Posidoniimonas polymericola: one gene and its partner. The protein of the gene in region 1 interacts with the protein of each later gene in a pairwise test. Links are inferred from orthologs where the notes say so. Each region holds a gene or a part of one and is shown in the gene's direction. Other genes may lie near its edges.

What was found.
Region 2: the proteins of sufU (region 1) and Pla123a_RS11175 interact in binary tests that used the Escherichia coli proteins (3 or more experiments, as listed by UniProt). The link is inferred for Posidoniimonas polymericola from one-to-one orthologs.

What each region holds. Positions count from the first base shown.
Region 1 is NZ_SJPO01000002.1:128,043-139,186, forward strand. Bases 5,709-8,414 are described here. They hold sufU (Fe-S cluster assembly sulfur transfer protein SufU), read left to right. Parts: upstream 5,709-6,713; coding sequence 6,714-7,115; downstream 7,116-8,414. Other genes in these bases: Pla123a_RS04635 (LL-diaminopimelate aminotransferase), read right to left, coding at 5,709-6,472; Pla123a_RS04645 (cysteine desulfurase), read left to right, coding at 7,127-8,395. Outside these bases: tnpA (IS200/IS605 family transposase), read left to right, coding at 1-20; Pla123a_RS04625 (proline dehydrogenase family protein), read left to right, coding at 144-3,869; Pla123a_RS04630 (trypsin-like serine protease), read left to right, coding at 4,047-5,159; more of Pla123a_RS04635, read right to left, coding at 5,240-5,708; Pla123a_RS04650 (DUF1559 domain-containing protein), read left to right, coding at 8,773-9,807; Pla123a_RS04655 (carboxypeptidase-like regulatory domain-containing protein), read left to right, coding at 9,891-10,298; Pla123a_RS04660 (dockerin type I repeat-containing protein), read right to left, coding at 10,285-11,144. UniProt on the Escherichia coli protein: A scaffold on which IscS assembles Fe-S clusters. Exists as 2 interconverting forms, a structured (S) and disordered (D) form. The D-state is the preferred substrate for IscS.
Region 2 is NZ_SJPO01000005.1:29,770-41,097, forward strand. Bases 8,021-10,910 are described here. They hold Pla123a_RS11175 (cysteine desulfurase family protein), read left to right. Parts: upstream 8,021-8,809; coding sequence 8,810-10,012; downstream 10,013-10,910. Other genes in these bases: Pla123a_RS11170 (phosphoesterase), read left to right, coding at 8,021-8,663; Pla123a_RS11180 (HesB/IscA family protein), read left to right, coding at 10,134-10,466; Pla123a_RS11185 (Flp family type IVb pilin), read left to right, coding at 10,780-10,910. Also shown: Pla123a_RS11160 (undecaprenyl-phosphate glucose phosphotransferase), read right to left, coding at 1-1,031; Pla123a_RS11165 (alpha-2-macroglobulin family protein), read left to right, coding at 1,321-7,458; more of Pla123a_RS11170, read left to right, coding at 8,007-8,020; more of Pla123a_RS11185, read left to right, coding at 10,911-10,959; tRNA preQ1(34) S-adenosylmethionine ribosyltransferase-isomerase QueA, read right to left, coding at 11,207-11,328. UniProt on the Escherichia coli protein: Master enzyme that delivers sulfur to a number of partners involved in Fe-S cluster assembly, tRNA modification or cofactor biosynthesis. Catalyzes the removal of elemental sulfur from cysteine to produce alanine.

The sequences.
Region 1 (11,144 bases):
CAAGAAACGAAGCCCCGTGAACGGGGCTGATCGTGTGTTCCATGCTGACTCTGCCGAATCGCGCGACCGCCCCCTTCTCAATCGCCTCCGCTGGTTAGAATTTCCATAGCACGCACAACTCTCACAACCCAAGGTCGCAACGGATGTCGTCAATTCTTCCCGCATCAACGGTCTCGCAGGTCGAGGACGAACTGGCGCGGTTGCTGGCCGGTTTCGAACCAGATGGGGCTTCTGCCGTGCCGCTTGCCGTGCAAGAGACCCTCTACGTCGCCCGGCGGCTGCAGCAGCGCGCCGCCGAGCTGCAGACCCCGCCCGAGCGCCGCCAGCAGGCCGAGCTCGACCGCATGATGCAGAACCCGGGCGACAAGGCGACCATGGTGTCGCTCACCGACCAGGCATTCCGCTCCGGCGTGTGGGGGCGGGCGGCCGACCAGTTTATCCACGTGCTCGACGCCCAGGGCGTCCCGCGGTTCTTCAGCCCTATCGAGCGGACCATGCTCCGCGGCTTCCAGTCGTTCGGCGCGTACCTGCCCGGCGTGGCGATGCCGCTGGTCAAGGACAAGATGCAGCACGAGACCGCCAACGTGGTGCTGCCGGCCGAGCCCGAGCTGCTGACCAAGCACCTCGAGAGGCGCCGCACCGAGGGCGTGCGGATGAACGTCAACCAGCTCGGCGAGGCGTTGCTCGGCGAGCGCGAGGCCCAGCACCGGCTGGACGGCTACCTGGCCGCCCTGCAGCAGCCCGACATCGAGGTGATCAGCGTCAAGATCTCGACCATCTACTCGCAGATCTCGCCGCTCGCCCGCCGGCACACGGTCGACGCGCTGGCCGAACGGCTCGAGCTGCTGTTCCGCGCCGCCGGGCGAGGGAGCTTCACCCGCGCCGACGGTCAGGTCGTGCCGAAGTTCGTCTACCTCGACATGGAAGAGTACCGCGACCTGCACCTCACCGCCGACGCGTTCATCGAGACGCTCGACCGCAAGGGGCTCGAGAACGTCCGCGCCGGCATCGTGCTGCAGGCCTACATCCCCGACTCGTACGGCGTGCAGCAGCGGATCAACGCCTGGGCCCGCGAGCGGGTCAAGGCGGGCGGCGCGCCGATCACGATGCGGATCGTCAAGGGCGCCAACATGGAGATGGAGCGCGTCGAGGCCTCGGTCCGCGGCTGGCCCCAGGCGCCGTACAAGCACAAGCTCGAGACCGACGCCAACTACAAGCGGATGCTGCACGAGGGGCTCAGCGCAGAGAACCGGGGCGCGGTGCTGCTGGGGATCGCCTCGCACAACCTGTTCACGCTCGCCTACGGGCTGGTCGCCTCGGCCCACGCCGGCGCGCTGGCCGACGTGCAGTTCGAGATGCTCGAGGGGATGGCCAGCCACCAGCGGCGGGCGCTGTTCGAGCTGTCGCAGAACCTGCTGCTGTACGCGCCGACCTGCTACCAGCGGGACTTCATCCACGCTATCGGCTACCTAGTGCGGCGGCTCGACGAGAACACCGGCCCGGACAACTTCCTGCGGCACGCGTTCAACATCACCGTCGACGGCGAGGCGTGGCAGAAGCTCGAGCGGCAGTTCCTCGACTCGTTCCAGGCGATCGACAACGTGCCCTCCGAGCCCCGCCGCACGCAGGACCGGCGCACTGAGAGTGCAGGTGACAAGGCGGAGCGGGGAAGCCTGCCGGCCGCGGACCTGCGTTTCCCCAACTTCACCAACGAGCCCGATACCGACTGGGCGCTGACGCACCACAGCAAGTGGGCCGAGGGCATCCTGGCCGGCTGGCGGGATCGGCACAGCGAGCACGCCGCCGAGGTCCCGCTGGTGATCGCCGGCGATCAGCTGGCGGCGGAAGCCGGCAGTTCGGAGTCGGCAGACCCGTCGCGCCCCGGCCTGGTGGTCGCCAGGTTCCGCCAGGCGACCATCGAAGAGGCCGACCGAGCGCTCGAGTGCGCCGCCACCGACCCCAGCGGCTGGAGCAAGCTCCCGCCGAGCGAGCGCCGCGAACTGCTCTACCGGGCGGCCGACGAGCTGGCCGCTAGCCGCGGCGACCTGCTCGGCGCGATGCTCGCCGAGGGGGGCAAGCTGCTGACCGAGTCCGACCCCGAGGTGAGCGAGGCAATCGACTTCTGCCGCTTCTACGCCGACGCGGCCAGCGCCTTTTACGCGCTGCCTGGCGTGTCCGCCAGCGGCAAGGGCGTGGTGACGGTGGTGTCGCCGTGGAACTTCCCGCTGGCGATCCCGTGCGGCGGCGTCGCGGCCGCTTTGGCGGCGGGCAACCGGGTGATCCTCAAGCCCGCCAGCGACACCGTGCTCATCGCCTACAAGTTGTGCGAGTGCTTCTGGCGGGCCGGCGTGCCGCGCGAAGCGCTGCAGTTCGCCCCGTGCCCCGGCTCGAGCGTCGGCCAGCACCTGGTGACCCACCCGGCGGTCGACGCGGTGATCCTGACCGGCGGCACCGAGACCGCCCAGCGGATGCTGGCCGCCAAGCCGGCGATGAACCTCTACGCCGAGACCGGCGGCAAGAACGCCACGATTGTCACCGCCCTGGCCGACCGCGACCTGGCGATCAAGAACGTGCTGCACTCGGCGTTCGGCCACAGCGGTCAGAAGTGCTCGGCCACTTCGCTGTTGATCCTCGAGGACGAGGTCTACCACGACCGCGCGTTCCGCGACGCGCTGGTCGACGCCGTGACGAGCCTCAAGATCGGCTCGGCGTGGGAGCTGCCGACCAAGATGGGCCCGGTGATCCGCCCTCCGTCGGGCGACCTGGAGCGTGGCCTGAAGGAACTGGAGTCGGGCGAGTCGTGGTGCGTGATGCCGCGGCTGAAAGTCGACGGCAACGCCAGCCTGGCGTCGCCCGGCGTGAAGTGGGGCGTGCCGGCCGGCGGCTACACCCACAACACCGAGTTTTTCGGACCGCTGCTGGGCGTGATGCACGCCAAGAACCTTCGGCACGCGATCGAGCTGGTCAACGCCACCGGCTTCGGGCTCACCTCGGGGCTCGAGTCGCTCGACGACCGCGAGCAGCAGCAGTGGCGCGAGACGATCCGCGCGGGCAACCTCTACATCAACCGCTCGACTACCGGCGCCATCGTGCTCCGCCAGCCCTTCGGCGGCATGGGCAAGAGCAACGTCGGCCCCGGCATGAAGGCCGGCGGCCCCAACTACGTCGCCCAGTTCATGAATTTGAATCGCGCAGCTGACCCAGCGTCGACCGTCAAGTCGTCCCATACCGCGTTGGCGTCCGAGCTAACTCAGTTCGCCGACAGCGTCGCCGCTGCGGTGGACCTCCCCTCCGCAGAGCTCCAGGAGATCCAAACCACCCTCGCCGACTACGCCGAGGCCGCCGAGCAAGAGTTCCTCCGCGCCCACGATCACTTCCGCCTGATCGGCGAGGACAACCACCGCCGGTACCTGCCGATGGAGGTGCTGCGGGTGCGCGTCCACGGCGGCGATGCCGTGCACGACCTGCTGGCGATGATCGCCGCGGGCCGCGCGGTCGGGTGCCGCGTGATTGTCTCGGCGTCGGCGGAGGTGTTCGAAGAGCGCCGCCCGCTGCTCGAGGCGATCGACGCCGCAAGCGAGTCTTGGGCCGGCGGGCTCGAGATGCTCGAGGAGTCGGTCGACCAGCTCGCCGCGTCGGTCGCCGCGGGGCGGAGCGGTCGGGTGCGGTTCTCGTCGCCCGAACGGGTCCACCCGGCGGTCCGCGAGGCGAAGGCGGCCGCCATGCTCTACCTGGCAGACGAGCCGATCACCCGCCGCGGCCGGGTCGACCTGCTGTGGTGCCTGCAGGAGCAGAGCGTCTGCTTCTTGTACCACCGCTACGGGAACCTGGGCGCCCGGTCGGAGGAGGAGCGGGCTGAGCCCCTGTAACGTGGGTGACTAGCGAGCCCCTCAATGGGGCCCTGCGACCGGCCCGCCGGGGGCTTCAGGGGCCCAGAAGCAGCGGTTTGCGAGGCATTTCATGGACGCCCCCGGACCCGCAGAGTACAACGGAGGTTGCGGCGTCCCCCTTGATTCTCCTGCTCTGCTCTGCCCCGGTGTCGTCTAATGAAGTCTAGTTACCGCGTCGCCCTGCGCCGCGCGCTCTGCCTCCTCGCAATGCTGGTCCCCGGCGTATCGTCCGCGTTGCAGCTCGCCAATCATGATTGGCAGAACACGCCGCTCGCCGCGCCGGAGGCCCGGCTGATCACGTCGGACGTCGCGAACTCACACACTACCACGCCCGGCCTGACCGCCTTCGGACTCAACACGGACGGTGTCGGCTTTGTGGCGATCGACAGCAACGCGTCGGTAGGCCTCGACCTGTTGGGGAGCGGTTCGCTGCTGTGGACCGGCCGCCACCTGCTCACCGCCGCCCACCTTGTGACCGACCAGAACGGCGTGGTCAACCTCTTTGACGGCGCCGGGGCCAACCGCGTCACCTTCGACCTCCCTGGCGGCCCGCAGTCGTTCTCGTTCACCGCCGCCGATGTGATGGTGCACCCCGGCTACACCGGCGACTTCACCGAAGGGAACGACCTGGCCGTGGTCACGCTCCCCGCGGCCCTGCCGGCGGCGATCCCCCGCTACCACGTCTGGGACGGTCAGTCCGACGGCGAGTTCTACGTCCAGCACGTGATGTCGGGCTACGGCCGCGGCGGCCACGGGTCAGGCGGGCCGACCTCTCCCGAGGGGACCAAGCGCGCCGGGCTCAACGAGTACGAGGGCGACGCCAGCGAGCTGCTGTACTTCTACGGCGGCAGCAACGGTTCCAGCCCGTTCGGCGGCATGCTTCCGGCGTTGGGCGACGCGCTCGTCTACGACTTCGACAGCGGTCTGGCGGCCAACAACCTGATCACCTCCGACGCCAACGACCTCGGCTTCGGCGCCGACGAGGTGAACCTGGTTCCCGGCGACTCGGGCGGCGGCTCGTTTGTGTTCGACCCGATCGACAACCGCTACGAGCTGGCCGGCGTGATGTCGTACGGCTTTGGCTTCCAGGGCGGGCCCGACGTGTCGCCCGGCACCAACGGCAGCTGGGGCGAGTTCGGCATCGACGCGCGGGTGTCGAGCCACCTGGACTTCATCTACGCCGCGACCGCGCCGGAGCCGGCGGGCGTTGCGCTCATGGCGTTAGTGTTGGGGGTGTTGCCGGCGCGGCGTAGCCGCGACGCTTCCTAGCGAGCCTGCCAACGTGAGTGTGGCGGCCACGCCACCCTCGACCAGCACGCACTCCAGTCCGATTCGACCCGCACCCCGGTTTAGAATACCGGCGAGAGCTCGGTCAGCCGGGCAGCGGTCTCGGCCATCAGGTCGTCCTCGGCGGCCTCGTCGGCGGCGACATAAGTCACGCTGAAGCGGAGGAACGAACCGGCGTCGTCCCACGGCACGGTGCAGATCGAGTGGTCGGTGATCAGGAACTGGCTCACTTCCTCGGCGCTCTTGAACTCCGGGCCCCCCTCAAACGCCTTGGGCGCCGGCGTGTAGAGGAAGTAGGTGCCGCCCGGCATCTGGCAGTCGAAGCCGCACTCGGTGAGCGTGGCGACCAGCTTCTCCATCCGCCGGCGGTACTTGGTGCGGATCTCCTTGGGGATCGACGCGTCGTCCAGGCCGGCGGCTGCCGCCTTCTGGATCGCCATGAACTGGCCGCTGTCGCCGTTGTCCTTGAAGTCGGCGAACGCGCTGACGATCCGCTCGTTGCCGCACACCCAGCCGATCCGCCAGCCGATCATGTCGAAGCCCTTGGACATCGAGTGCACCTCGACCCCCACGTCCTTCGCGCCCGGCACGGCCAGAAAGCTGGTCGGCTCCTGGTCGAACGACAGCATCGCGTGCGCGGCGTCCTGCACCACGACGATCTCGTTCTTCTTCGCGAACTCGATCGCCTTCTCGTAGAACTCGGTGGTGGCGGTCTTGCCGGTCGGGCTGTTGGGGAAGTTCAGCACGATCAGCTTCGCCCGCTCGAGCACGTCGCCGGGGATCGAGTCGAGGTCCGGCAGGAAGTCGTTCTCCTTGAGCAGCGGCAGGTTGTGCACCGTGCCGCCGTAGAACTTCGTAAAGTTGCCGGCCACCGGGTAGCCCGGCACGGTCATCAGCGTGACGTCGCCCGGGTTGATGAAGCAGCCCGGCAGCTTGGCGTAGACCGGCTTGCTGCCGATGTCGTGGTTGATCTCGGTGGCCGGGTTGAGCGTGACGCCGAACTCACGCTGCATGAACCGCGCGGCGGCCTCCTTGAACTCGAGGATGCCGTTGTCCGCGTAGCCGCGGTTCTCCGGCTTGTTGATCTCCTCGGCCATCACCTTCCGCACGACCTCGGGCGCCATCTCGTCGTTCTCGCCGATGCCGAAGTCCAGCAGCGTCCGCTCCGGGTGCTCGGCCAGGGCCTTCCGCTTGGCCCGCTTGATCTTCTCAAACTTGTAGAGGGCGCCATCCTTGCCGTAGTTGGCTCCACCAATGCGATCGGCAAACAGCTGCTGGAAGTAGGGGTCGGACATTTGTGCGGTCGGCGGTCAGAACGAGTGGGTCGGAATCGCAACAGCTTACCGCTCAAACTTCGTAGCGTCGACCGCCAGGTTGAATCTCCCGCAATCGGCTCTGGCCCTTGCATTCCGCCGGAATCCGCGGGTTCCCCGCTCTCCCCCCACGTGGCCGGCGAACCCGGGTCCGACTAGAATGAAGAGTTCACCGCGCCAGCCCCCTCAGCGGCTGACCTCCCCGCTACCGTTTCACAGTTCCATGCCTAGCGAAGAAGAACTCTACGAAGAGCACATCCTCGATCACTACGAGGACCCCTTCCACCGGGGCGAACTTTCTGGCTGCACGCACAGTCATGAGGACAAGAACCCGCTGTGCGGAGACGTCGTGCGGATCGACCTGAAGCTCGACCCCGACGGCAAGATCGAAGACTGCTACTTCAGCGGCGACGGCTGCGTCATCAGCCAGGCGTCGGCCTCGATGCTGCTCGAGGAGATCCAGGGCAAGACCATCGAAGAGCTCAAGCAGTTTACCGCCGAGGACATGCTCAAGCTGTACGGCCCGCGGCTCACGCCCAACCGCCAGAAGTGCTGCCTGCTGTCGTGGCGGGTGATCCAGCAGGCCGTGCACTCGCCGGTCGACGCCGCCGACGAAGGAAGCTGAACACCCCCCCCATGAGCGACGACCCCCGCCTGCTTCCCGAGTCCCTGCGCGACGACTTCCCCATCCTGCACCAGAACGTGCACGAGGGCCGGCCGCTGGTGTTCCTCGACAGCGCCGCCAGCGCCCACCGGCCCCGCCAGGTGATCGACGCGATCGTCGAGTGCTACTCGCACAACTACGCGAACGTCCACCGCGGCATCCACACGCTCAGCGAGCGCGCGACCGACGCCTACGAGCAGGCCCGCGAGAAGCTCCGCGCGTTTCTCAATGCCGAGCACGCCGACGAGATCGTCTTCACCGGCGGCACAACCGCCGCCATCAACACGGTCGCCCGCGCGTGGGGCGACGCCAACGTTAGCCGCGGCGACGAGATCCTGCTCACGCCGATGGAGCACCACTCGAACCTCGTGCCGTGGTTCCAGCTCGCCGAGCGGACCGGCGCGACGATCAAGCACGTCCCGCTCACCGACGACGGGCGGCTCGACGTCGACCGCATGGGCGAGGTGCTCACCGACCGCACCAGGCTGTGCGCGCTGGCCTCGGTCAGCAACACGCTCGGCACGATCAACCCGGTCAAGACTATCGCCCGGCTGGCCCACGAGGCGGGCGCCGTCGTGCTGGTCGACGCCGCGCAGAGCGCCCCGCACATGCATACCGACGTGCAGGACCTGGGCGTTGATTTCCTGGCGCTGAGTGGCCACAAGATGTGCGGCCCCTCGGGCGTCGGCGTGCTGTACGGGCGGCGTGAGCTGCTCGCCGCGATGCCGCCCTTCATGGGGGGCGGCAGCATGATAAATCGGGTGTACCTCGACCGCTTTACGCCGGCCGACCCGCCCGCCCGATTCGAGGCCGGCACGCCGCCGATCGCCGGCGCAATCGCGCTCGGCGCCGCGGTCGACTACCTGCAGTCGATCGGCGTCGACGCCATCCACCGCCACGAAGAGGCCCTCATCGACTACGCGTGGGAGCGGCTCCAGGAGGTCCCCGGCATCCGCCTGCTGGGGCCCGCGCCGAAGTTCCGCGCGGGGCTCGTCAGCTTTGTGATGGAACGCCCGCACCCACACGACATCGCCCAGCTGCTGGACTTCGACGGCGTCGCGGTTCGCGCCGGGCACCACTGCACGCAGCCGCTGCACGACCTGCTCGGCATCACCGCCAGCACCCGGGCCAGCTTCTACCTCTACAACCGCCCGGAAGAAATCGACGCGCTAGTTGGGTCGCTGCAGAAGATCGGCGACCGCTTCAAGCCAAGCGGCCGCAAGCGGAAACGTAAGCAGTAGTCGACGGCTAGCAATTGCGTCGCCAAGCGGCGTATTCACGCACGCCAGGGGGCCTTCTCTGCAAATCGCGTTGCCGGTGATACCGGTTGCTGTTATCTGCCCTTAGTTTGCGCTCTCAGGGCCGCTCGTAAGTATTGCCCGCAAGCGCGGGCCCCATCTAGGATTAATGGAGTGCGACGGGCGGACGGCGCCGGTGGGCGGCCGGGCCCGTCGAATGGCCCGTTGATTAGCCCGCTGATTACCCGGTCGGAATGCCTGCAATCCGGGAAGCCGGACCGCGGGTCGCTACGACTTTTCCGTTGCTCTCTTGTCTACGCCCCACGTCACGCGGTCCGCCGCTGTGGTCGGTGCTTATCCTAAACCAGAGTCATCTCCCCATGCTCAAACGATCCCATCGCCGCGGCTTTACCCTCGTAGAGTTGCTCGTCGTCATCGCCATCATCGGAGTACTGATCGCGCTTTTGCTGCCGGCGGTGCAGTCCGCTCGCGAGGCCGCCCGCCGGATGCAGTGCGTCAACAACCTCAAGCAGCTCGCGTTGTCGATGCACAACTACCACGACGCCAACAAGGCGTTCCCCCCCGGCGCGCAGCAGAGCTCAACCGACATCGGCCGCGCCAGCTACTACGTCGGCTGGACGCGGGAGGTTATGCCGTACATCGAGGACCAGCAGCTGCAGAACCTGTACGTCCCCGACACGCCGGTCAACAACCCGCGTGATCTGCAAATTAAGCAGTTCCGTGAGACCAATGTGCCCGCCTTCAACTGCCCGTCGGACAACCCGCCTGAGCTGGCGATTCCCGAAAGCGGTCCGCACGGCAACCTCCAGTTCGCCACCGCCAGCTACCGCGCCAACGCCGGCCGCGGCGACGGCTACGTCACATGGTACCTGTACGAGGACGTCGGCAGCCCCACTCAGACGAACGCCGCCACCGGACGTTCGTGGGGCTGGCGCGGGCCGGTCCACACCACGCTCTCAGACAACGCCGCCCCGCCGACCGGCCGCGGCCGGCTGAAGCAGGAGTCGTTCGCCAAGATCACCGACGGCACCACCCACACGCTGCTGATTGCCGAGTCGACCAACGACTACAACCGCCGCCGCACGTTCTGGGCCTGGACCTGGGGCAACTACCTGATGTCGCAGCCCACGCCGCAGGACCGCACCTTCGACCACAACTACCCCGACTGCCCGAATGACACCGGGACAAGCGGCGCCTACCCCGGCCAGTCGCGGCGGACCTGCATGTCCGCCTGGTGGGCTAACCACACCGGCGGCATGAACGGCGCCATGTGCGACGGCTCGGTCGACTTCATCTCGTTCGAGATTGACCTGCAGGCGTTTGCCTCGCTCGGCAGCATCGCCGCCGCCGACGACGAAAACACCGTCTTCGTGGCTACCCGCGGCGGCCGTTAAGACCCGCTGCCGGTGTCGAGGCCCCGGACGGTCGCGCCCGCGTGGAGCGTGCCGGACCAACTCCCCTACCAAGGTTCTAGTGAATGTCGGCTAAGAGAGACTTGCTTGTGGCGGTTGCCTGCGCCGTGCTGACGGTTGGCTGCGGATCATCCGAGGGCCTGGTGCCGGTCGAGGGCGTCGTGACGCTGGACGGCGCGCCGCTGCCCCAGGCGCAGGTCGTGTTCTACCAGCCGGGCGGCGGCCCCGAGACCAACTTCACCGACGTGACCGACGATCAGGGCCGGTTTACGCTCTCGCCGCTCCGCTCCGACACGCCGGGCGCCAAGCCGGGCAAGTACCAAGTGACGCTGCGGACTGGGTTCGCCGGGCCCGAGCTGCTGGAGACCGACCCGATCCCCAAGGAGCTCGTCCCGCCCAGCCAGCAGGAGTTCGAGTATGAGGTGCCGGCCGGCGGCGATGCCGCGGTCGAGTTCAAGATCAAGTCGAAGTAGCGCGTCGCCGCCCGCTGAACGCAGCGAGCAGCCCACCGACCAACGCCACGGCCGCGGGTTCCGGAGCCGGAGCGGATTCTGACGCGGCAGCTCCAACTACCGTTTCGTCCCCGTAGCGGGATCGCCACCACGCGTAGTCGAAGCGGTTGACCAGCCCGTCGCCGTTGCCGTCGGCCGCGGGGAGCCGGCCGCCGTTATTCGCCCGCCAGGTGGTGTAGTCGGCCGCGTCGACCTGGCCGTCGCCGTTGTAGTCGCCCTGCGAGGCGGGCGAGCCGATTGTCTCAAACGCGACGCGGCGGAAGTTCATCACGCCCGACCCGTTGGGGGTGCTCGCGCCGAACTGCACCAGCCCGACGCCGGCCGTGTGGGTCGAGGCCCCGCCGGGCCAGGAGAAGAGGCTGGCGCCGTCGACCAGCAGCTCGGCCGTACCGTTGGGCGAGCCCCGCAGCTCGTAGTCGTGGTACGCCAGGGCGTCAGCGCCGGAGGCGAGCCGCTCGGAGCGGACCAGTAAGGTCTGCGTGCGGTCCCACACGTAGCCCCACAGGTCGCCGCCCTGGAGGTCGAGCTGCAGCAGGTACAGGTCGTCGTCGAGGTAGGCCCCGATGCCCATGCTGGGCGCCGCCAGGCTCGGGGTGACCACTCGCGCGGTGGCCGTCATCCGCCAGCCGGTCTGCAGGGCCTCGACCAGATGCGGGGCGGTCATCGGCTGGTAGTACTGGGGCGCCGCCCCGCCGACCGCCGTATCGGCCAGCTGCCACGCGGTGGCGCCGATCAACGGGTCCGCCACGCTGCGCGAGTCGCCCGCCCCGGTGATCCTAAACGGCAGCCAGCCGTCGAATTCGGGGT
Region 2 (11,328 bases), on another replicon or contig:
TCTTCGGTCCGCATGGAGCGGAACTTCCAGACCATAATCTCGCGGCCGTCTAGCCCGTAACGCTTCTGACGGAAGATCGCCGGGCCGCGGCTGGTGAGCTTCACCGCGGCGGCGATCAACGCCATCGGTACGGCCAGCAGGGCCAGCAGCAGCGACCCGAAGAACAAGTCGCAGCTTCGCTTGAACAGCCCGTCGACGCCGTGCAGCGGGTTCTCGTGAACGCTGACCGCGGGCAGGCCGTCGATGTTGGTCCAGCGGGCGTGCATCAGCTCGAAGACAAAGAAGTCCGGCACGATGTAGACGCTGGCGGTGGTGTCGGAGAGCTTGCTGAGCACGCCGCGGATGCGCTGCTCGGCACGCATCGGGAAGGTAATGTAGACCGACTCGACCTTGCCGCTGCGGCAGTCGGCGACCAGCTGGTCGAGGTCGCCGGTGCGGCTGTTGGCGTTCTGGGCGACGCGGCCGACTTCGGCCAGGCGGTCGTCGTAGAAGCCGCCGACCCGCAGGCCGAGGCTGGGGCAGCCGTTGAGGTTCTCGGCGAGCTGCACGCCGAGTTCATTGGTTCCGCAGATCGCGACCGAGCGGGTGTTGTAGCCGCGGCTGCGGAGTGCGGCCTGGGCGCCGCGGATCGCGACCCGCACGCCCATCATCGCGGCGGGGGCTCCGAGCAGCCAGGCGATCTTGGTCTCGTAGCTGAAGCGGACGTTGTAGTGGGTCAGCAGGCCGATGCCCAACAGGCCGGCGACCGCGTAGCCCCAGGTCATGGCGATGCAGGCCAGCTCGCGACGCAGCCGGTCGCCCCGCCAGCTGTGGTACAGGCCGGTCGCCTCGGCCGCGACGTGCATCGCCAGCACGGCGGCGGCGGTAATGATCACCAATTCGTTAGCCAGCGAGTTGCCCGCCTCGCCTCCGACCGGGGTCGCCTGGAGGGCGACGAACAGGACTCCGGCAATCACGGCCGCGTCCAGCAGGCGGTGGACGCTGTGCAGGACCGAGCTGTGCTGACGGATGCCGCGGGAGATTGGGTTCATCGACGAGTGCCGGGCTGAGGTCGGGGGGTGGAACACCGGCAGACAGTGCAACGCCGGCGCCAGAACCCGCGGCGGGCAGAATACACGGCGTTTTCGGCCCCGGAACGCCCTGCAGGGCCCGCCGCGATGCGAATTGTCAACACGGCTGTCGCCGCCCGCCAACAGCGGCGGGCCGGCTGTGGCAGGCCGTTGGCGGCGCCGCAGGGAACTCCCTGCTACCTCAGAGCGTCTGACTTGCGTATCCTGTCCCTCGACGGACCTCCCCTGCCTAACGGAACACTCAGGCGCCATGATCCCACGGAAGAAGCTGTTTCTGCTGTTGCTGCCCGCCGCGGCCCTCCTCTCAATGGCCTTCGCCCAAAACCAGCCCCCGCTGCCGCCGGCCGGCGGGCAACAAGCCGCCGAAGACGGCAACTGGCGCCAGGCCTACAACGACCTGCGCAGCGGGCTGCTCAACCAGACGCTGCCCGAGGGCGAGATCACGCCCGCGATCGCCCAGGCGGTCCGCTGCCTGGCGGAGCTGAACCGTGTCGCCGAGAGCGACGCCTTCCTGGAGGACGTCGCGGGGCAGTACCCGCAGAGCGCCGCGGTGCTGCTGAAGGTCGCCCAGCAGTACGAGAACCTGCCGCACTACGGATCGATGGTCAGCGGCGAGTTCCACCGCGGCAACATGCGCGGCCGCGCCCAGGTCGCCAACGCCTACTCCCGCGACCGCGTCCGGGCGTTGCAGCTGCTGCGCGAGGCGACGCGGCTCGAAGGCGATCCTTCCTCTGCCGCGGCCGTGGCCCGGTCGCTGGCCGATGTCATGATGGGGAGCCGTTTTCAGAGCCAGCCCTGGCAGCTGCAGCTGCTGACCGACATCGACCAACTGCCCGACTACGAGGAGGGCTGGGGGCACTCGCGTGGGTCGAACCAGGGCGCGCCGGTTGGCGCCGATGGCGAGCCGCTGTTCTACGCATTGCCCGAATCATGGGACGCCGCCCGCAACGACGGCGAGCGCTGGCGTTGGGCCTGGGAGCAGTACGCCCAGCAGGGCGACTACGAGCGGACGCAGGAGCAGCTCGCCCGGGCGAGGTTCCTCGAGAGCCAGTTCGGCGTGCCGACGCTCGCCCAGTACCTGCCGCTGCTGGCCCGCCAGGGCGAGGGTGACTCCGACGCCAGCATCTTCACGCTGCACACGCTCGCCGAGGACGAAACGCTGGCGCGGCTCGCGACCGGCGTGCGGCGATTCAAGCTGCCCGACGAGCACAACCACTTGAAGCTGTACCAAGAAGTCTTGGCCAGCGGCGCCGCAAAGTCGCTCAAGCAGCCCGCGCTGGACGCCGCCAACCAACTCGCCGGCCTGTTCCAGAACCGCCGCCAGTACCCGCGGGCGGTGGAGTACCTGGACCAGGCGATCGAGTTCGCCCCCAGCGAGCAGCATCCTAGTCTGAAGCAAAGCCGTGACCAGATCACCAAGCCGTGGGGCGAGTTCCAGCCGGCCGAAACCCAGCCCGCTGGCCAGGGCGCCACGGTCGAGCTGCAGTACCGCAACGCCGAGTCCGTGGAGTTCACGGCCCGCCCGATCAAGCTGCCGCAACTGCTCGCCGACGTGAAGGCGTACCTCGAATCGCGGCCCGACAAGCTCGAGGGCGAGCGGCTCAACATCGACAACCTCGGCTACCGCATGCTGCAGGAGGGGCAGGAAAAGCACCTCGGCCCGGCGGCGGCCGAGTGGAAACTCGACCTCGCCCCGCCGGCCGGCCACTTCGACGACCAGGTGACGGTCACCACGCCGCTGCAGCAGGCGGGCGCCTACTGGGTGACCGCCAAGCTGGCCGACGGCAACACGTGCCACACGGTGCTCTGGCTCGCCGACACGGCCATCGTCCGCAAGCCGCTCGACGGCAAGCAGCTGTACTTCGTCGCCGACGCCAAGAGCGGCCGGCCGGTCGCCAACGCCACGGTCGAGCTGTTCGCCTTCCGCCAGCGGCCCGACGAGAACCAGCCCAACCGCTACTTCGTCGAAACACAGAAGTTCGCCGAGAAGACCGACGCCAACGGGATGATCGAGGTCGAGAACTCCAAGGACGATGAAAACCGCGGCTACCAGTGGCTCGCCACGGTCGCCACGGCCGACGGGCGATACGCCTATCTTGGCTTCGACGGCTTCCGCCGCGCGACGCTGCTGCACGGCAACTACAACCAGACCAAGGCGTTCGTCGTGACCGACCGGCCGGTCTACCGCCCCGGGCAGAAGGTGCATTACAAGGCCTGGATCCAGCGGGCCCGCTACGGCGTCGACGACCCGGCGTCGGAGTTCGCCCACAAGTCGTTCCGCGTCGAGCTGATCGACGGTCGCAACGAGAAGGTGCAGCAGCTGACGCTCACCGCCAACGCTTACGGCGCAGTCGAGGGCGAGTACGCCCTGCCGAACGGCGCCACGCTCGGCGGCTACCGGCTGAACGTGCTCGGGCACGGCTCGGGCGGTTTCCGGGTCGAGGAGTACAAGAAGCCCGAGTACGAGGTCACGGTCGACGCGCCCACCGAGGGCGTTGCGCTGGGCGAAGAGTTCACCGCCAAGATCCAGGCCAAGTACTACTTCGGCGCGCCGGTCGTCAACGCGACGGTCGCGTACAAGGTTACCCGCACCAAGAAGCAGGCCGACTGGTTCCCGCCGCGGCCGTGGGACTGGCTGTACGGGCCGGGCTACGGCTGGCTCGGCTGCGACTTCGACTGGCACCCCGGCTTCCAACAGTGGGGCCTCCGCTGCCCGTCGCCGGGCTGGCTGCCGTGGCGGCAGCCCGACCCGCCGGAGATCGTCGCCGAGGCCGAGTCGCCGCTCGACGCCGAGGGTTCGCTCGAGGTCAGCATCGACACCGCGCTCGCCAAGGCGCTCTACGGCGACTCCGACCACAACTACCACATCGAGGCCCAGGTCCGCGACGAGTCGCGCCGCACGATTGTTGGCACAGGCGATGTGCTCGCCGCCCAGCAGCCGTACCGCTCGTACGTCTGGACGACCCGAGGCCACTACCGCGTCGGCGACCCGGTGGAGGTCCGCATCGCGGTCCGCACGGCCGACGGCCGCCCGCTCGCCAAGACCGGCGACCTCAAACTACTGAAGCTCGCCTACTCCGACGACAACCAGCCCCCCAAGGAGACCGAGGTCCGCAAGTGGGAGCTCGCCACCGCCGCCGACGGCGGGGCGGGCCTGCAGATCAAGGCCTCCGAGCCGGGGCAGTACCGGCTGTCGTTCAAGTCGCAGACCGCCGCGGGTGAGGTGATCGAGGGGGGGCACGTCTTTTGCATCGCCGGCGAGGGCTTCGACGGCGCCGGCTTCGCTTTCAACGACCTCGAGATCGTCCCCGACAAGGCCGAGTACCGCCCCGGCGAGAAGGTCCGCCTGCAGGTCAGCACCGCGCGGACCGGCTCGGCCGTGCTGCTGTTTGTGCGTCCCGAGAACGGCGTCTACCCGGCGCCGCGGCTCGTCCGGCTGGACGGCAAGAGCACGTTCGTCGAGATCGACGTGCAGCCGACCGACATGCCAAACCTGATCGTCGAGGCGACCGCCGTTGGCGGAGCCCGCGTGCACCAAGCGGTCCGCGACATCGCCGTGCCACCGGTCAGCAAGGCCCTGAAGCTCGAGGTCTTGCCGGGCGCCCAGGCGTACAAGCCGGGGCAGGAGGCGACCGTCAAGCTCCGCCTGACCGACCGCGACGACCAGCCCGTGGTCGGCGACGCCGCGCTGACGATCTACGACAAGAGCGTCGAGTACAGCTCCGGCGGCTCGAACGTCGGCGACATCCGCAAGCACTTCTGGGACTGGCGCCGCACCCACTACCCCAACCGCACCGACAACCTCGGCCAGTACAGCTACAACCTAACCCCGCCCGGCGAAATCGGCATGCGCCCGCTCGGAGTGTTCGGCGGCCGCGTGCCCGCCACGGAGACCATGACCCGTGACAAGACTTTGACGTTGTCGCGGGCCATGCCGATGCGGCGTGGCATGGCGGGGGGCGATATGTACTTCGGCGTCCCGATGGCGATGGCGGCCGAGGCCGCTCCAATGGAGGACGCGGAAGCCGACGGCATCGGCGGCGGTGGTGGACAGGCGCCGCTAGTCGAAGCGACCGTCCGCACCGAGTTTGCCGACACGGCCCTGTGGGACGGCACGCTCGAAACCAATTCCGACGGCATCGCCGAGGTAACGCTCACCATGCCCGAGAACCTCACCACCTGGCAAGTCCGCGCATGGGGTGTCGGGCACGGCGCCCGCGTCGGCGAGGGCGCCGCCGAGATGGTGACCCGCAAGAACCTAATCGTGCGGCTGCAGACGCCGCGGTTCCTGGTCGAGACCGACGAGGTCGTCCTGTCGGCCAACGTGCACAACTACCTCGGTGAGGCGAAGCAGGTCACTGTGCGGCTGGAGCTGGAGGGGGGCGTGCTCGAGTCGCCCTCGCAGCTCAGCCAGCAGATCGAGGTCCCCGCGGACGGCGACCGCCGTGTCGACTGGCGGGTGTCGGCGATGAAGGAGGGCGGGGCGGTGGTCCGGGCCTTCGCCCTGACCGACGAAGAGTCGGACGCCATGGAGCTGACCTTCCCGGTCCGCGTGCACGGCATCCTCAAGCAGGACGCGTTCAGCGGCGCGATCGCCGCCGACGGCAGCCGCGGGACGTTCGAGATCGACGTCCCCACGAAACGCCGGCCCGAGCAGACCCGGCTGGAGGTCCGCTACTCGCCGACCCTGGCCGGAGCGATGGTCGACGCACTGCCCTACCTGATCGACTACCCGCACGGCTGCACCGAGCAGACGCTCAACCGGTTCCTGCCGGCGGTCCTCACCCAGCAGACTCTGATCGACCTCGGGGTCGACCTCAAGGCAATCCAGGACAAACAGACCAACCTCAACCCGCAGCAGTTGGGCGACGCCGCGGAGCGGGCCACGGGCTGGAAACGTTACGACCGCAACCCGGTGTTCGACCAGGCCGAGCTCGACAAGATCGTCAAGGCGGGCGTCCGAAGGCTGACGGACATGCAGCTTTCGGACGGCGGCTGGGGCTGGTTCAGCGGCTACGGCGAGCACAGCTCGGCCCACACCACCGCCGTGGTGGTGCGGGGCCTGTCGGTTGCGCGGCAGAACGATGTGGCCCTGCTCCCCAACACGATCGAACGGGGGGTGGAGTGGCTGAAGAACTACCAGCAGGGTGAGCTCGCGAAGCTCCGCAACGTCGACTCCGACGGCAACCGCATTGACGACGCCAAGCCCGCCAAGCAGAAGGCCGACAACCTCGACGCCCTCGTGCACCTGACCCTGGTCGACGCGGGCGGCTCGGACGCCGCGATGCGTGACTTCCTGTATCGCGACCGGACCTCGCTCGCCCCGTACAGCCTGGCGACCCTCGGCCTGGCCCTGCACCAGGAGGAGGGCCAGACCGACAAGCGTGACATGGTCATCCAAAACCTCAAGCAGTACGTCCAGACCGACGACGAGAACCAGACCGCCTGGCTCAACCTGCCGGGCGGCTCCTGGTGGTACTGGTACGGCAGCGAGTACGAGGCCCACGCCTACTTCCTGAAGCTGCTGGCCGCCACCGAGCCCGACGGCGACCTGGCCGCGGGGCTGGTGAAATACCTGCTCAACAACCGCAGCCACGCCACTTACTGGAACAGCACCCGCGACACGGCCCTGGTAGTCGAGGCGATGGCCGACTACCTCAAGGCGACCGGCCAGGCGAAGCCCGACCTGGCGGTCGAGGTCTGGCTCGACGGCGAGAAGCGTAAGGCAGTCAAGATCACCGCCGACAACCTGTTCACGTTCGATGGCGTGCTGGTGATCGAGGGCGCCGCCCTAACGCCGGGCCGCCACACGGTCGAGATCCGCAAGCAGGGCGATGGCCGGCTGTTCTACAACGGCTACCTGCAGAACTTCACGCTGCAGGACGACATCCGCCGCAGCGGGCTCGAGGTCCGCGTGACCCGCGAGCTGTACAAGCTCGAGCGGGTCGACAACGAGGAGCAGGTTGCCGGCGGCCGCGGCCAGGCGGTCGGCATCCAGACCGAGAAGTACCGCCGCCAGCGGGTCTCCAACCTGGCCGCCGTGGCGAGCGGCGACCTGGTCGAGGTCGAGCTGACGCTAGAGAGCAAGAACGACTACGAGTACCTCTTGATCACCGACCCCAAGGCGGCCGGCTTCGAGCCGGTCGAGGTGCAGAGCGGCTACAACGGCAACGAGATCGGCGCGTACGTCGAGTACCGCGACCAGTCGGTCAACCTGTTCGCCCGCCAGCTCGCCCGCGGCAAGCGGAGCGTCAGCTACCGGCTGCGGGCCGAGACGCCGGGCAAGTTCAGCGCCCTGCCGACCCAGATCGAGGCAATGTACGCCCCCGAGCTGCGGGGGAACAGCGACGAGATCAAGGTGCGGGTGATTGACGGGGGTGAGGGGTAGGTTGCCTGTCGCCGTCGGAGACGCCTCCTACCAAGTTGTGAGAGCGATCTCTGACCGCGATAGAAGCGTTGCCTGAACGCGGCGGATTCTTGTAGAGGCCCTCTGCTATCCGTGGTCTAATGCAGGCACGCGCGAGCTCTCTAGCCTCGCGCCCGCCAGACCGCTTTAGCCGCGGGGCGTTAGCCCCCGGTTAGAAACGCACAAACCGGGGGCCAACGCCCCGCGGCTGGTGAACTGCTGCGCGATGTTAAAAACTCAAGAGCCTCTGGTGACGCGGTCGCCGTCGGAGACGCCCCCTACCAAGCTGTGGGAGCGGCGGACAAAACCCCGGCCTCGCCCCGGAGGACCATCGCCAAAAACATCACTATGGGAGCCTGAAACGCACCTCGGGGCCAAACTCGGCCGGGGGTTTTGTCCCCTCCGATCGAATATTCGGACTCTACCCGCGCGGCCACGCCAAACCGCTGCCGGCGCCCCGGTGATGCGTTGGCCGGGGCGCGTTAGAATCGCCCGTTCTCACCACGAACCACCCCCGTCAGGAGGACAACATGACGCTGGTCGCCGAAGAACAGGTGCTAGTCATCCCCACCGAGCTGTTCCACTCGCTGGGCCACTTCCAGGGCTTCTCGCCCGAGGTCGACCGCTACCTGAAGCCGATCCTCGAGAGCGGCCAGATCAGCTACCGGCCCCGTGGCCAGATGGAGGCCGACCCCAGCTTCAAGCAGCTCATCCCGTACTGCGTGTTCCGGTTCGTGGACGCGGATGGCGTGGCGCGGATCCTCAACTACCAGCGGGGCGGCGGCGGGGGCGAGGCCCGGCTGCGGGCCAAGCGGAGCGTCGGCGTGGGGGGGCACATCTCGACCCTCGACCACCAAGCGAGCGAAGCCGCAGAGCACTCAAAAACTCAGGATTCGGCCGCGGTGTACCGGGCGGGCCTGATGCGGGAGCTCGACGAGGAGGTGTCGATCAACGCCGGCCACACCGAGTCGTGCATCGGCATGATCAACGACGACGAGACCGACGTCGGCCGGGTGCACCTCGGCGTGGTGCACGTGTTCGACATGCAGCAGCCGGCGGTCGACGCCCGCGAGGACGACATCCAGGACGTGCGGTTCACGCCGCTCGCCGAGATCGCCGCCGACCTGGACCACTACGAAACCTGGTCGCAGATCGCGGTAAGAGCGTTGGTGGAGCAGCAGAAATAATCGCTACAACGCCAAGTAGGGGGTTCCCCTCTGCAGCCTACGGCGGAAGCCTTAGGTTTTCGTTCGCAACACTGTTAGCGCTAGCAAACCCGCGGCTTCCGCCGTGGGCTGCTGGGCGGATGCAAGCGTAGCCCAAGAGTGCCCCGATGCGCGTCTACATGGACAACCACGCCACGACGCGCGTCGACCCACGGGTCGTCGAGGCGATGCTGCCGTACTTCACCGAGGAGTACGGCAACCCGGGAAGCGTCGGGCACGAGGCGGGCGACGCCGCCCGGGAGGCGGTCGAGCAGTCGCGGGCGACAATTGCCGCGGCGATCGGCGCCATGCCTGCAGAGGTGGTGTTCACCAGCGGCGCGACCGAGAGCAACAACCTGGCGATCGCCGGCGTGGCGACCCGTCGCCGCCGGCGGGGGGACCACCTGGTGAGCGTCGCCACGGAGCACGCCGCCGTGCTCGGGCCGCTGCGGCGGCTCGAGAAGCAGGGGTACGGGCTGACGCTGCTCGAGGTCGAGCAGCACGGCAGCCAGAGCGCCGGGCGACTGCGGCCCGAGGATCTGGCCAGCGCCCTGACCGACGAGACCTGCCTGGCGAGCGTCATGCTGGCGAACAACGAGATTGGCGTCGTGCAGCCGGTCGCGGAGCTGGCCCTGTTGTGCCACGGACGGGGCGTCCCCCTGCACTGCGACGCCACGCAGGGCGTCGGCCGCCTGCCGGTCGATGTCGGGCGGCTCGGCGTCGACCTGATGAGCTTCACCGCTCACAAGCTGTACGGGCCCAAGGGCATTGGCGCGTTGTACGTGCGGGGTTCGGGGTCGGGGGATCGGCCCGCCGTGCGGCTCGAGCCGCAGATTGTCGGCGGTGGGCAGCAGCAGGGTCGGCGGAGCGGCACATTAAACGTGCCCGGCATCGTCGGCTTCGCCAGGGCGGTCGAGCTGGCGGTGGAAGAGCTGGCGGCCGAAGTCCAACGGCTGGCCGCATTGCGGGACGACCTCTGGCGGCGGCTCGAGGCCCTGGGCCTGGGCGCCGAGTTGTGCGGGCCGGGCCTCGACGCCGTGGACCAATCGGGGGGTCCGCTGCGGCTGCCGGGCAACCTGGACGTGACGTTCCCGGGCCTGGACGGCGAGTCGCTGCTGCTGCGGCTGGGCGGTTTGGCGGTCAGCAGCGGCGCGGCCTGCTCGTCGTCGGACCCGTCGCCGAGCCACGTGCTGCGGGCAATCGGCCTGAACGAGGACCAGGCCCGCAGCAGCCTGCGGTTTGGGCTGGGGCGGTTCAATACCGCGGGTGATGTCGAGTTTGCAGCGGAGAAAGTAGCGGCGGCGGCGGCCGAGCTCAAACGCTTGGGCTAGCCACGGGGCGTTTCCCAGCTCTTCCCGCTGTGGCCGGCGTGGTATAATCTAAGAGTTCATGCGCCGCCGGGCTCGCAGGTCTTACCGGACGGCCACACTAACGCGGAGGAGAATAGAGATCATGGGAGTCACCCTCACCGAACGCGCCGCTCAAGAGGTGCAGCGGATTGTCGAGCAGCAGAAGCTGGACGAGGGGCACGTGCTCCGCGTCGGCGTGACTGGCGGCGGCTGCAGCGGTTTTAGCTACGCCCTGGGCTTCGACGACAAGTTCGACGAGTCGGCCGATAGCAAGTTCGAGTGCCACGGCGTTGCGGTCGTGGTCGACAAGAAGAGCGCCCTGTACCTCGACGGCACCACGGTCGACTTCTACGACGGCATCGAGAAGCGCGGCTTCACGTTCGACAACCCGAACGCGGTGAAGTCTTGCGGCTGCGGCAGCTCGTTCCAGGCCTAAGCGGCCGGGCGACAGAATATTGAGCACGGTCATCGGAACAACCGAGGCCGGCGGGTAATGCCCGCCGGCCTTTTTTTGTCGGCCTGTGCGGCACAACCGCTACGACCGGCTTGGTGGCGACGCGGACTAGTGCAGGCTGACGCGTTATCGACCCGGGTCGGTTGCCCGAACCGAAAGTAGAGCTAGGCTTCCAACAGAGGGCGAGACCCTCTCGAGGGTGTGGAGCTCGGGCACAGCCACACGACTCGCCGCGTGTCAGCCCCGCGTAGGAAGCCGCGGGGGGCATCCTTCACCACCAACCTGTGCCACGCCAATGCGCCAAGCAATCCTCACATTTCTGAAGAGCGAAGACGGGCCAACCGCGGTCGAGTATGCGGTGATGCTCGCGATGATCGTCGTGACGTGCATCGGCGCGGTCAACGGGATGGCGAACGCCACCGCGGACAGCTTCGACGACTCCTCGACTGCGATCAATTCCGCCCTGGGCTCCTAGGCCCCCGCAATTGCCCTGTGGGAGACCTTGCGGCCTCGCGCCGTCGGATACCACGGGTCTGGTTTGCAAAGCAGCGATTGAATCGATAAAGTCCAGATCTGCAGTGGTCGATTATACGATCAGAGGTTGGCAAGGTTGCCTGCTTGAGCACGCCCCGGCTGCTCGCACAACCGCCACCACGATCCACAGCGGCTCTTTCAGGTCTGGGATTACCTGCCCCAATCCCCGACGGAAAGGGCCGCTTTTTTTATAGGATCAGCATGGCGTCGCCGTAGCTGTAGAAGCGGTAACGCTCTGCTATCGCCTCGTGGTAGGCGGCCCGGATCAGCTCCGGCCCGCCAAACGTCTGGACCAGCACCAGCAGCGTGG